3 regions of the Paenibacillus wynnii genome follow, and region 2 is predicted to be linked to each of the others. Evidence: riboswitches for the same ligand, from Rfam matches in the RefSeq annotation. Region 2 holds a riboswitch; each other region holds the start of a gene.
The links. A riboswitch is a leader RNA that binds a small molecule or an ion and turns the genes downstream of it on or off. The one in region 2 is predicted to bind cyclic di-AMP.
Positions count from the first base shown of each region.

Region 1: it holds a riboswitch for cyclic di-AMP, as region 2 does, so the genes downstream of both, PWYN_RS00825 (TrkH family potassium uptake protein) here and PWYN_RS20720 (APC family permease) in region 2, are expected to answer to the same signal.
Region 3: it holds a riboswitch for cyclic di-AMP, as region 2 does, so the genes downstream of both, PWYN_RS11115 (C40 family peptidase) here and PWYN_RS20720 (APC family permease) in region 2, are expected to answer to the same signal.

Region 1 is NZ_JQCR01000001.1:143,757-148,605, forward strand. Features, by position in the region: gene PWYN_RS00820 (potassium channel family protein) at 1-371, opposite strand, end outside; gene PWYN_RS00825 (TrkH family potassium uptake protein) at 386-1,723, opposite strand; cyclic di-AMP (ydaO/yuaA leader) riboswitch at 1,835-2,021, opposite strand; gene PWYN_RS00830 (CPBP family intramembrane glutamic endopeptidase) at 2,319-4,001, shown strand.
Region 2 is NZ_JQCR01000003.1:1,160,181-1,165,029, forward strand. Features, by position in the region: gene PWYN_RS20715 ((2Fe-2S)-binding protein) at 1-414, opposite strand, end outside; partial or broken gene PWYN_RS29380 (iron chelate uptake ABC transporter family permease subunit) at 540-693, opposite strand; gene PWYN_RS20720 (APC family permease) at 1,044-2,861, opposite strand; cyclic di-AMP (ydaO/yuaA leader) riboswitch at 2,985-3,142, opposite strand; gene PWYN_RS20725 (disulfide oxidoreductase) at 3,329-3,805, opposite strand; gene PWYN_RS20730 (DsbA family protein) at 3,802-4,545, opposite strand; gene PWYN_RS20735 (ATP-binding protein) at 4,615-4,849, opposite strand, start outside.
Region 3 is NZ_JQCR01000002.1:1,913,719-1,918,567, reverse strand. Features, by position in the region: gene PWYN_RS11125 (GNAT family N-acetyltransferase) at 1-411, opposite strand, end outside; gene PWYN_RS11120 (C40 family peptidase) at 666-1,163, opposite strand; cyclic di-AMP (ydaO/yuaA leader) riboswitch at 1,169-1,313, opposite strand; gene PWYN_RS11115 (C40 family peptidase) at 1,687-2,115, opposite strand; cyclic di-AMP (ydaO/yuaA leader) riboswitch at 2,172-2,310, opposite strand; gene PWYN_RS11110 (hypothetical protein) at 2,527-3,360, opposite strand; gene PWYN_RS11105 (M1 family metallopeptidase) at 3,372-4,849, opposite strand, start outside.

The sequences.
Region 1 (4,849 bases), on a different contig from region 2:
TCCTTTTCCGGAAAGATAACCCGGTCAACCCCCAGCTTAGAGAGCGCACGGCCATGCAGTACCGAAATCGCCTTAGCAACCACCTGCTTTATTCCAAGCTCTTTTAACAAAATAGCCGCCAGGATGCTCCGCTCCATATTGTCGCCGATAGCTACAATTCCGCAATCAAAATTTCGCACACCGAGAGATCGCATGATCCCCTCATCTGTCGCATCCGCCATCACAGCATGCGTCAACTGCTCGCTCATTTCATCAACGCGTTCCTCGTGATGGTCTATTCCCAGCACCTCGTAGCCCATTTTCATAAGTTCAAGCGCGAGACTGGAACCAAAACGGCCTAGGCCGATTACTACAAATTGCTGTGCTTTCATGTCCGGTTGACTCCTTATCCAATAATCATTTTACCTTCTGGATACTTATACAGCGGTTTACCTTGTTTACGTCCAATTGCGTAAGCTAATGTCAATATGCCTAGTCGCCCGGAAAACATCGTTAGTGAGATCAGGATTTTACCGATGAATGACAATTCTGGAGTCAACCCCATACTTAGCCCTACCGTTGCGAAGGCTGATGTGGTCTCAAATAGGATCATCAAAAAGTTATGGTCTTCTGTGGTGGAGAGTACCATCGACACGGAGATGACCAGCAGCAGGGCAAGCAATGTAATCGTGAGCGCCTTAAAAATACGCTCTTGCGCCAGCCGATAACGGAACATTACGATATCTTCTCGTCCCCGCAGCATAGAAATAACCGCAGCAATCATAATTGTAAAGGTTGTCGTTTTGATACCGCCACCTGTTGAGCCCGGAGAGGCACCAATAAACATGAGAATGACCATAAAAAACTGTGACGCTTGACGCAGTCCGGCGATATCCACCGTATTGGCGCCAGCTGTACGAGGCGTGACGGATTGGAAGAAAGACGCTAGTACCTTACCGCCAAAGTTCAAGGGGCCCAGTGTACGTTGGTTTGTAAACTCAAATACGAATATAACCAGTGCACCTACGAGAATGAGTACCGCTGTCATAAACAGTACGACCTTACTGTGCAAGGACAGCCTTCGTGTTTTTTTGTATTCCACCAGGTCTGCCATAACGATAAATCCAATCCCCCCCATGATAATCAGAACCATCATGACTATATTAACTAGGGGATCACTTACATATCCTGTCAGGCTTCGATATTCACCAAACAGATCAAAACCAGCGTTGTTGAACAGTGAGACGGCATGAAATATACCAAAGTAAATCGCTCTTCCCAAAGGCATATCAAAAGCCCAACGTATAGATAGTAAGACGGCGGCAGTCCCTTCAATGACCAGAGAGTAAATTAATACTCTGCGGATCAGTCGTACAATGCCCTCCATAGAATTCTGGTTCATCGCTTCCTGAAGTATAAGTCTGTCACGCAGAGATATTTTACGTCTTAGTACCAAGGCGAATAGTGTGGCCATGGTCATGAAGCCTAAACCACCGATCTGGATAAGAAACATAATTACCGTTTGTCCAAAAGTGGTAAAAAACGTTCCTGTATCCCTCACTACCAGCCCCGTAACACAGGTAGCAGAAGTCGCTGTAAACACCGCGTCAATAAATTTCAGAGAATGCCCTGTTGTATTTGAGATAGGGAGCATTAATAACAATGATCCAATCAGAATAATAGCAGCAAAGCCGAACACCAGAATCTTTGGCGGGGAGAGCTTTAGGAAGCTGAATTTAGATATTTTAGATAACGGCGAAACCAAAATCCCTCACCTCTTCACAATAAGTTATATTTATTTATATATAAAAAAAACCAACAAAAAAAGCACTGGAACCCCCAATGCTTTAGCTAGGTCCCTGCAGAAAATAAGCCTACGAGGTTAGCTGACGGATTCGGACTGCTGCAGGCTGCCCTATTCGTTCCTTGAACGAAATTCACCCCCGATGAAGTAAAGCCAACAAACATGCGGCGTTCACTCACCTTCTTATCACTTCCTATGGTTCCCCCGTTTTCACCCAGAAATTCGGCTACTATACAATTGCATACAAATTATAAACGTTCTGCTCGGACTTCACAAAGACAATATTGAAGTATAAATAGTTAAAATAAGACTTTTAGAGAGAAGGAGATAGATAGAACACCTTTTCTCATGCCTTTTCCGTTAGTTTCCTGCAATTACATCGTTTTTTCATGATTTTTTTCGTTCGCACATTTAAAAATAAGCATAACAACAGCTTGTTCCACGTAAAAGGATAATACAACTATTTTTGGAACTATGGAAGCATTACTACTATAATGGAACATAGTGTTGTCAGTTTATCACAAGGAGGCGTTTCATGAATTCCGTCGGCCAGCCCCTTCAGCAGAGAGCTCTCACTAAAGGGCTTATCTTCTCGGGCATCATCGGTCTTATTATTTTTATTATGTTTCAGGTACTCCCGTCCTTGCTCGCAAGCTCCTCAGAGGAAAATACCACAGCGATCAGTAAGGTGGAAGCCCGTGAAAAAGCTGCTTTGTTTGCAGCAGAGCAGTTGGGCTATACAGCGGCTGCAAATGATGAGTGGACTGTCACTTATCAATCAGACTCTTCCTTTTACGGCTATATGTCCCGTGAGAAACTTCTGGAGGACTACACCAAGAACAAACTGGATCGGCGTTATCCCTTTGATGTGTTTCAAGTTTCACTCCTTACTTCAGATACGTTGAATCTGAACCTTTCCGTTGATCTTAATATGTACACGGGAGAGGTTGTGGCCTTCGACCGCGAAGCACAATCAGCTTCTGCAAATTTGCAGAAGTATGGAATCAAGACAGCTGCTTCAAGTGAGAGCAACGATACTGAAATGTCTCTGGAGCAGAAGGAAAACCTGGCCCGCCCTTGGCTTAAAAAGTGGGAAGTTAATCCGTCTAAGCTGCAGATCGAACCGAACTCAAAAGCCTACGGACTTGTGTATACAGACAGCTCCGTTAAGGTGGGAGAGTCGCAGTTGCGCTATAGCTTCAACTTCGCAGAGGGTGAAGTCTCTTCTTATAAGGCCGGTTTCTCTGCCCCCAGCTGGCATACCTCTTATGTGGAAAAGCAGACCTCTCTCGCCACTAAGCTAACCCTGTTCGGCTACGGCCTGCCCACGTTGGCTCTCGGCATTTTAGCTTTGATCTACAGCATTTTACGAAGAGGACATACCTCATTTGCACGGGGTGCATTTCTAAGCTCCGTACATTTTGTAATCATGATGGTCAGCACCTATAATATGCTTCCCGTAACCTCTGATCAAAGCACTGAAGCCCGGGTATCCGCCATTATTATGTTTGTGGTCTACGCGCTTTACAGCTTGTTGATGTCTTCACTCCTGTACTTCTCTCTAGTCGGCGGCAACGGACTATGGCGTCAGGAGGAAGGACTTAATCCATGGCCCCGCGCCAAAGAACCGGGATACGGACAATATGTACTCGACAGCATCCGCGCCGGTTATATCTGGGCCTTCGTTCTGCTCGGTGTGCAGACGATCATGTTTATTATTTTATCGTACACACTGAACAACTGGTCCACTACAGATGCTTCCCAGTCTCCCTATAATATGAGATACGCTTGGCTTCTCCCGATTGTAGCTTGGCTTGCCGGTCTATCCGAGGAAGCCATCTATCGCTTTTTTGGGATTCGCATGCTGAAAAAGCTAGTTCGCAGCACCCTCGCTGCCTGCTTGATCACTTCACTTATTTGGGCTTTGGGACATACACTGTATCCTATCTATCCCGTTAGTTCCCGTCCGATCGAGCTTATGGTTATTGGACTCCTGTTCAGCTATATTTTTCTCCGCTACGGATTTATTGCCGTCATGTTCAGCCATGTCGTGTTTGACAGCATCCTGATGGGTGCTACGCTGATCTTTATGAAGGAGAGTATTAATATCGGTGCCGGGATCTTCGCGATCGCAATGCCGTTCCTAGTGGCCTACATTGTATACCGATTTAATCCACCACAGAAGCCAAAGCAGGCAGAGCCGTTTAATCTTAACTAACACAGGGGTGTTCCAAATGCTATATCTTATAGCTGCCGGGACACCCCTTGTTTATTTGAAGTAGGATCAGAGTTGGCGCTGATGAGGACGCTCCGCGAACGGAACGTTGTTACAATCGCTGTTGTCTCCAAGTTTCCTGATTTTAAACCGCATTGCGGTTGAAACTCGGAGACAAAGGCGAACGCTGCCGCTTTTCCACAATCGATCCGTTCTCTCCGCTGCTTTGAGCAGAATAAGTTTCTACAATCCTTCTAAGGTCTCAAAAAGAAATCGCCCTTATACCCCGGGCCAACTTTGCTTGCCCATGGATCTGGAAGAAGATATTGCAGAAAACCACCTCGTTGTTGGGACGTTTTGAATAATAAAGCTGGATTTCGCGAAAAATTTACTCAAGATTATAATAGATTGCAGCCCGGAACTGCTTGGGCATCAGCTGGAACTATGGCCTCATTTACTATAAAGCACACTGCAAATTTTTACCATGGGGCAACATATAAAGAGCTACCTCAGACTGTTAATGTTTCATACGATTATTAAAAAGAGATGTAAACATTAGCATCAAGTTTAGATTAAGGATAGCAACATTATTAGTTAAATATTATATTAAAAAAGGACCTCCCGGTTTTTATACGGCAGGTCCTTCCTATATTAATTCTTTGGTAGATGAACTCCGAACTCGAATTCTCCGGTAGAGAATTGTTTTTTGTCCGGGGTTATCCCCAGGGGTTGTCATGCTCTCCCGGCTACCTCCATCGTAAAATGGTCATTAATAAAGGCCAACCAGTAATCTCTGGTTGGCCTAATAATACGAAAGGGCTGTCTCCGTATGTAGAATATCTACTTAAGGG
Region 2 (4,849 bases):
TGTATTTTTATAAAAGTCCGCAAGCACCAAATGACGCCAATGATCCCGTTCGACCTTATCTTCTGGCCCTTTAATCGTGTCCCATTGATTCATAACATACACTACTCGGCAATAACCACTCGCGGGTACAAGGTGAATTGTAAGATTAGACAGACTCATGTTCGGAACCGTATTAAAAACAGATAATGAATACTGCAGCGCCATAGCTGCACTTGAAAACCAGCTGGCGAAATAGGCAGCCACGGCAGTATCATCGAGCGCTTTCATCAAGGGTTTATAGCATTCAATGAACTCCTGCATCTTCTCTTCCTTTACCAGATCGGCCGCTGCAAACGAAAATAGTGTACCCTCCGGAACCGAAAGCTGTAGGTCGAATTGGGTTGCCAGTTCATGAATCAATAGATCATCCTTCATTTCTTCTCCTCCTGTTCTCAGTTCAGATCTGATCCACCTTTACACCCCGGATGTTGTATAGGTCAGTCATAATATCTGATTCAAATCCCAAAACCTCACACAAAAGTTAACCAGAGTGGTGCCACTCCCGCCCCCGCATTCAACCCTAGAAGACCGAAGTCAGCAAGCGGGTTACGTGCTCATCCTTTGCATCATTGCACCTGCCACCGCGAAGCAGGCACTGACCATAGCTCCTGCCAATGTACGAGGGATGCGAAGCTCCTGTATGACTTGATGCTGCCCCCACAGTGACAGAGTAAGCTAAACCCACCATAATAGCTGCAAGTCCAAAGATTAGTATTTCTCCTACTCAAATGATAACAACAATCATTCTCTTTATCGCAAATAGTTCTATTATGTACATTCTGCATAGGCAAAAATAGGCAGGTCTTAGTATCTGTAGACACCGACCTGCATAATCTTCTTTGTCACTATTCATAAGGAATATATGATCCGCTGTGATTTCAGTCATGAGATTCGGTAATGTACTTATCTTTAAATGATATTGATTATCATTATCCGTGTCAACATATAAATAAAACAGCAGCCTATTCCCAAACTTCAGGACTGGCTGCTGTTAATAGAAAGTGTTATTTGTGCAAGTGGTAAGGGACTGTTGCGACAACAATATCCTTCTGATTCATAAGATAAGTTCGGATGAAAATGCTGGTCTGATTATGGAGAATCGCCTGCCACCAATGCTTCGTAATGAACTGTGGAATCAGAATCGTAATATGATCCGTGGATGAAGTCTTCCATTCTACAGTTTCAATGAACTTAACCAGCGGTCTTAAGATACTGCGATAACGTGAACGAAGCACGATCAAACGCACTCCCGGATTCCACTCTGCCCATTTCTGCTCCATCTTGCAAATTTCTTCTTCATCAAAACCAATATAAACGGCAACCACATTTTCGGTCAGTGATTTGGCATAGCTAATCGAATGAAGAACGGCACGAGTCACACCAGAAACCGGGACAATCACTGTACTTCCCTTGATTATCGGTTTCTCTGTATCCATTTGGATACGAAGCTGATCTGCAGTATTCATATAGTGAGTATAAATACGGAAGAAAACGAACATAACAAGCGGCAGGAAAATGAATGCCATCCACACACTGGAGAACTTGGTAATAATAAATATTAAGGTAATCGTTAATGTGGTAAGCATCCCCACCGTATTTACAGCAAATTTACTCTTCCACCCTTTAGGCTTGAGTCTATACCAACGAACCATCATTCCTAGCTGTGAAAGGGTAAAGGGAATGAATACACCCACGGCATACAGTGGAATTAGACCTTCTGTATTTCCGTGAAACGCAGCAACAAGCAATGCCGACATTACACCAAGAAATATAATACCATTTGAGAACCCTAGACGGTCGCCGCGGACCATGAAGGCATGAGGCATATATTTGTCTTTAGCCAACATACATGCGAGCAGCGGGAACGCAGAGTATGCTGTATTTGCAGCTAAGAACAAAATGACTGCTGTAATGCCCTGAATAAAGAAGTAAAGACCCCCACGTCCAAAGGTTGACTCTGCGATTTGTGAAATGACGGTCATCTTTTCATTTGGCATAATTCCATACCAATATGCTAAAAGTGTTATGCCTGTGAACATGCTTCCAAGGATAACCCCCATAAGAACTAGGGTCTTCGCCGCATTTTTTTCAGCGGGAGCCTTAAAGTTAGGAATCGCATTGGATACAGCTTCCACACCGGTTAGGGCCGAACAACCAGAACTGAACGCTTTAAGTAATAGAAACAGACTTACATTGGATACTACTGCTCCCATTTCCGGAACATTCGCATGGATACCGCCCGCAGCATACTTAACTACTCCAGAGATAATTAACACGAAGATAGCAACAACAAACAGATATACGGGTATTGCAATGAAAGATGCAGACTCCGTGACTCCACGCAAATTAAGTATGGTCAAGATCAGAATTACAACCACTGCAATTAGAACCGTATGATTATGAAGGCTCGGGAACGCCGATGTTATCGCATCTGTACCCGCCGAGGCACTTACAGCAACAGTCAGAATGTAATCCACCAGCAAGGAACCGCCTGCTAATAAACCTGTTGGAATACCCAGATTCTTCTTGGCAACAATATAAGCACCGCCGCCTTGGGGATAAGCAAAGATTGTCTGCCGGTAAGATAATATGAGAATTGCCAGTAGACCCAATACAGCTATTGCAATCGGCAATGAGTACCAGATAGCCGTAAATCCTGCAGCTACCAGCACAATTAGGATTTGTTCCGTTCCATAGGCCACTGATGATAGGGCATCCGATGACAGAACTGCGAGTGCTTTCACCTTGGTTAACTTTTCATGATCGAGTTCGTTCGATTTCATTGGGCGACCAATTAAAAGTCGTTTTACTTTGCTTACCATTTTAGAAACAGTTCCTCTCTTTGGTGGGTTGAATCGGATTCCGTGCGCCGTTTTCAATAGTGGATTTCATAAATGCAGGCACAAAAATAAGCATTCGGAAATGATCCGTATGCTTAGGCATAGTCATTATCCCACTTTTGCTTACGAGGTTAGCTGGCGGATTCGGACTGTGGTAGCCCTACGGACCAGGGCTTTCACCCGGTGCCGATTCACCCCTTTTGACCTGTAGGTCAAGTTTGGTTCCCCCGTTTTTCCTACGGAAAATTCAGCGCATATTCAACTTCTCACAAGGTCTAATATTAGTCTACATAGGGGTAACAGTAAAGCATTGAAAAAAAAGAAAAAAGAATGAAAAAGTAACCAATTTCCGCAAATTTGCAGTCCTAGAGGTTGATCTCTTTCATTCTCTTCTATTATCACTTCACCCCGTGTGTTTATAGGGTTTTGTCATCATTTTGTAACGGGTTTTAATTCAAATTTTCAATGCTTTCATGTTCATCCTCAACATCGCTCTCAACTTCACTATAATTACGTCCATTCCATAACAAAATGGATATCAATGTGAAAGCGATAAGTGCAAGCAGTGGAATTGTAATGAAGCCCAAAAAATTAAGATAATCCTTGTTGCAAGGAACACCGATCGTGCACGGTATAATCTTACTTAAGGCCGGAATTTTCTGCTCGGCATAATGATATATAGAAATCGATCCGCCGATTAGGCTTAGGGGCAACACATAAGGGATAATGCGTTTATCATTACGATAGGTGGCGATTCCCAGTAGAAATAACTGCGGATACATGAAGATACGCTGGAACCAGCATAGCTTACAAGGTTCATATTTTAGAACCTCACTTAAGTATAAGCTTCCAGCAACGGCGACAATCGATACAATCCAGGCCAAATACAAGCAATGACGGCGGCAAAACAACTTGAATCGGCTCATGGGTTAGCAACTGCTTTGTCAGCCGACTCTATTACTTGTTTAATTGCTTCATAGTTGAAAGGGTCAAGAACCTTCTCTCCATTTACAAATAATGAAGGGGTTTTAGAAACTTTGTTTTCATTGGCCAGGTCATTGTCCTGCTCCAATTCATCAGCATAGGTCTTATTTTCTATATCTTTGCTGAGGAGGTCATAATCAATAGATAGTTTCTCCTGCTTAGCCAGGTTCACCAGAAAATCCTTGGTTGCCCATTCTTCAGCTTCAACACCTTGATTAGCATAAATTGCATCGTAGAACTTCCAAAATTCCTCATTATTCTGATGATAAACGGATAACGCCGCAAGTGAAGCCGTTGTGGAATCAGGGCCTATGAAAGACATATTCACGAAATAGAGTGCTGCTTTCCCTTGATCTACATAGTCCTCAACGATTTGAGGTTTGATTAAACGTGTGAAATCTGCACAAGCCGGGCATTTAAAATCTCCAAACTCAACAAGTTTGATTGGAGCATCTTCTTTACCCAATCTTGGCATGCTGCTGTAATCAAACTCAGCGGTTTTACTGGAACCACTCTCTCTGGAAGCCAGATAAAACAAGCCTGCAAAAAGAATAACCACTAGAGCTATAGTGCTTATCATAAAGATACGGTTTTTCTGTTTCTGTCGTGCCTGTGCTGCTATCCGCTTCTCTTGTTTACTGAGATTTGGGGCCTGGGTAGTATTTTTTTTAGTTGGGCTCAAGGGGGAATTCCTTTCTGTCCGATTTGGACGGGGAGTAGTATGTTTAAGCTATTAATAAAAATTATATAATTAATAGACTCCCCTTGGCAAACTAGATTCCTCGTCTTTAATAGGGGGTTCCCTATCCTCCATCCTATTATTAGGAGATATTATAACTGAATCCGGAATCTCTAAAGGAATTCGGAAGATGAATTCCGCTCCACCCTCCTTGGGTGATGCCGCCCAGATCTTTCCTTTCATCAGATGAACAAACTTTTTGCAGATTGCAAGGCCTAATCCTATCCCTTCAAATTTACGATTATTA
Region 3 (4,849 bases), on a different contig from region 2:
AAAACCGCATTTGCGATAGGTTCGGATAGCACGTTGGTTCCAAGTGAGGACTTCGAGATCTATTTCCCATTCAGGATAACGTTTCAACGCTACCTTAACTATAGAATCCACGAACAGCTTTCCTAGTCCATGTCCGCAAAAATCAGGGTTCATGCCTATGCCTAGCCTGACAACACCTTCCATTGGGAAGAGCTGAGCAAAACCGCAAAATACATCCTGATCATTTAACACAGATACATATTGATGACTTCGTATCTCTGGGTCTCCGAATTCTATGCCCAGCGCCTGCATTTGATCCCAGCGTTGCCAACCATAAATGTTATAGGGGGGTTCATAATTCCAAAGGCAGATCTCTTCTGCATGTGTGATTTCCATCGGAACCACACGGAAGGTTACAGGAGAACTAATCATAGGTCAAAGACCTCCTTTCAGGGAAGTAATCTATATCTAATTATATACAAAAAGAGCCATAATCGACTCAAGAACTTTATTGAAGGAAAAAATTTACAAAAAAATAATTTATTAAATAACGATTTAAGGGGCGATTTGATGTTTTACGGTTGATGAGAAGGGTAAAAATAAGTATGGCGAAAAAATAAGACAAAAAAAATAAGCCCCCTCCAGGATTTCGGCAAAAATCGCGGAGTAGAGCTTATCGGTATTACTTATTGTACATCGTCATTGTCTTCTTGAACATCACTTGCAACGGTCTTATAAGCACTTGTGCTCATAATTCGTTTGGCGCCAACGTAGCGGTTGACGTAGTAACTGTCACTCAGCGTACTAATGGTTACACCGCGTGAAGATGAAGCATGTGCAAATTTACCATCGCCGACATAAATGCCGACATGTGAAACGCCTTTTCCACTGGTATTGAAGAATAGAAGATCTCCAGCTCTTAATTCATTACGGGAAACTGCAGTACCCATTTGATACTGAGAACCAGATTGGTGTGGCAAATCAATACCGATCTTGTCGAAGACGTACATGGTAAAACCAGAGCAATCAAAGCCGTTTGTCGATACTCCACCGGCTACATATTTAGTTCCGATAGCTTTATCGATTACTTTGTCCATCTTGGAATCCGCGAAAGCGCTTCCTGCTCCGATTGCGGTAAAAATAATGGAAAAGCTAAGTACTGCGGCTGCTAACTTTTTCTTCAAAAGTGTAAACCCCTTCCAAATGCCTACGAGGTTAGCTTAAGGGTTCGGTTGAAGGTCCCCTATGACCCCTCTTAGAATAGGAGGTCAATTCACCCAAAGTGGTTCCCCCGTTTTCCTTGTTTTATTAAGGAAACTCGGCACGTACTGATGATGCAGATAAACTTATCTGAAACACATGACAAAAGGTTCAAAAAGGACGGGCTATTCATTACAAAAATGTTACTAAAAACTCACTGCGATTATTGTAACAAACAGAGCCCAAGTTGGCAATCACTTATAACATATTAATGTGAAAATATTGAGATATTTGATAGCTATATAGCCTGTTAAATCCTGTTGCGGCGCTAAATGGACAAGTTTTTAAGTTTTTTTTCATTTTTTATCCAAAAAAGCGTTTCAGCATCGTTCAATACGTGTAAAAGGTAGAATAAGGAAATAAAGAAAAACCCGAAAATGATTACGGCAATAATCATGTTCCGGGCTATATGTTCGATTAAGTATTTAGTTATTTAGCTAGGATAGATCAATCAAAAGCAACAGCTTTATATGCTGTAGTACTCATAACTCTTTTAGCGCCAACGTAGCGGTTGGCCCAGTAGGACTGGCTCAGCGAACTAATATTTACACCGCGTGATGAAGAAGATTGTGCAAATTTTCCATTGCCGACATAAATACCAACATGGGACACGCCTTTTCCGAATGTGTTGAAGAAAATCAAGTCACCGGAACGGAGCTTGTTGCGCGGGACGGGAGTCCCTACTTTGAATTGAGCTTTTGAAGTACGGGGTAAGGTAAGACCTACTTTAGTGAATACATATTTGGTGAACCCTGAACAGTCAAAGCCGGCTGTACTGGTGCCACCGAATTTATACGTCGTTCCTATGGTTTTAGCAATGACTGTATCCATTCTGGAGTCAGCAAAAGCGCTGCTGCTACCAAGGGTGAATGCCATCACAAGCCCCAATGCGGCTGCGGTGCATTTTTTCTTAAAGTTATGACTTTTCAAAGATGTATTCCTCCTAGTGCCGGCGAGGTTAGCTTAAGGGTTCGGTGGAAGGCCCCCTATGATCCCTCTGTAAGGAGATCAATTCACCCAAAATATGGTTCCCCCACTTCCTGGTGCTCAGGAATTTGGCGTTTTGTGCACCTAAATCGTAACATAACAACAGCGACAGGTACTCCAATTTTGTACTGAATAGTTACGAAATTTCTTAAAAGATTACAAACTTGTTACTATCAGTACAGGCATCATTGTAACAAAGGATTTACTGTTTTGCAAACGTTCTATTCATATTTAATCAAAAAAGAGTCTCGGCTCCTAGTTCTAGGAACGAAGACTCCTTATATATGCCCATAGGTCATCTTAATTATTACTTGGAAGCTTGCTTTGCCACAGGTGATACTGGGCCGCCAAACCCCACATTTTGAAGAAGGTAGAGGGAAGAGGGGAAATCTGCCGAATAAGGAGTGCTGGTAATCCGGGGCAAAAGATGCCCGTCAATCCACATAAGAGCAGGATGAGCAATCCGCCTGCCCCTAGGATAGCCGCAGTGACTAGTGCAGGGATGATATGCCGCAAACAGAGAATAAGGGAGTAGAACATGCCCGTATCACTGGTGTAACCGAATTGCATATATAACAGGCACAACCGGATGATAAAAATATAAATTAGCCACACTAAGAGATAAGGGCTGATCTTTAACAGCAACGAATAGTCCAGAAATGAGGACAAGAGCAGCTTGTATATTCTCGGGGCCAACCAGTATAGAGGCACAAGAGCCAGTAGCCATTCTACAAGGCTGAAGATCAGAACAGGTAAGCCATAGAGCTTCATGCCGGGGAAGAAGAAAAGACCACGCACACCTTTGGACTCCTGATGCAGTTCATGGATCAGTCCAGCCCGAATAAAGGGCGACAGCAGCAACTTTAGTATGGTTATGGCCAGCAGCATCCACAGCCAACGCTGTACGTCAGGATCGCTGCTGAGGCTGAATTGACCCTCGATGTAGAACAGCAGTCTGCTCATTCCACTGCCGCCAGCTTGCTCGTTGGGATAACGCAGCAGAATGGGTACAATAGCATGCCGCACGAATCCATACATAGAGTAGCCCCAGAGTAACCGATATATGAACAACAAAATTAGAATATAAAACTGCTCTTTCATGCTGTGAAAGCCGCGGGTTATCGATACTCTCAAGATCATTCACCTCACCAGGACAGAGTTCCAAGCACAGTCTCTATAAGTTTTGTTGCAGTGAGCGTCCACCGGGAAACGGTATCCCGTTCAAGCTCGGCCAATCTAAAATTATTAATATGTTTATTCTCAAGCAATATGGAATGCTCGGGATCAATTTCAGCTGACAGAAGAGGGGCGCTGTATAGTAACTGAAAAGTAGCCTCTGCACCCTGTCCGTCCCATACCCGCTGCATGGTATGTCCGTCAGTAAAGGTGAATTTCAGACTTACATTTGAATATGGAGTTCCTTTATTGCGTATCTTCACCTGTGATTCATAAAGGTAAGAGTCATTCTTGTTCTGGAGCTCCTTACGGATGCTTGATATATGATCAAGCGAAAAGTCAGGGGCACCTCCGCTATAGATATAGTGCTCGAAGTAACTTTCCCAGGACTGTCCGGTCACCTTTTCAACCGTTTTTTGAAAATCATAGGTTGAGGGATGGCCGAAGCGGTACTTTTTGGCGTACGTGGACAAAACGGCATCCATCGCCTTGGAGCCAATTCTGAGCTCGATGTCCTTCAGCACCAATTTACCCCTTATGTATACATTTTGGGTGTATACGCCCTTTCCTTTATATCTCCAGGTTTCCAGGTTCAGCGGCTCCGGCTTTTCTACGAGGCTTGCTTGTAGGGCCAGGTTAGGCGCAATACCATATTCCTTCTCCATCAGTTTATCTTCAGCATAGGAGGTGAAGCTTTCATCCAGCCAGGCCTCCTCAAACTCGTTGTTAGCAACCATGCCGTAGAAGTATTGATGACCGATTTCATGAATGACGGTTCGCTCAAGTGAGGTGTCAGGTGATGTTCCGTTGGCTCCGAAGGCTGTAATGAGAGTTGGATACTCCATACCTCCGGCCCCGTTACCCAGCTCAGGCGGAACCACTATAGATAACGAAGAGTAGGGATAAGGTCCGTACCATTTACTGAAATATGTTAGAGCCGCTTTGGCAGCCTGAAAATATCGCTCTTGTAAGTCCTTGTGCAGCGGATCAAGGTAGAGCTTGATTCGCACCCCTGGAACCTCAGGCGAGGAGAAGGCCTGCTGGGCAACCACAAAGTCAGGAGAGGCCGCCCAAGCAAAGTCATGTACATCGTCTGCATAGAACTGATAGGTTTTATAGTTTTGAACAACCTTGGGGTTTTTTATAGGAAAACCAGTAGCGGCTACGGTGTAGTTGGATGGAACGGAAATGGCTACATTGTAGATACCGAAGTCACTGTAAAACTCTGAAGTGCCGTGATATTGATGTAAGTTCCAGCCTTCTTCTCTGACCCCGCGTGTATCCGTCGGTTCGTAAACACTAAGCTTGGGGAACCACTGTCCAGCCATAACGAAATTGCCAGAAGTCCCCATGCGTGCAAATATTTTCGGCATCTTTACCTCGTATTGAAGTTTAAGCGTGATGCTCTGACCGCCCTTTACGGACTGTGGAAGATGTACTTTTACCA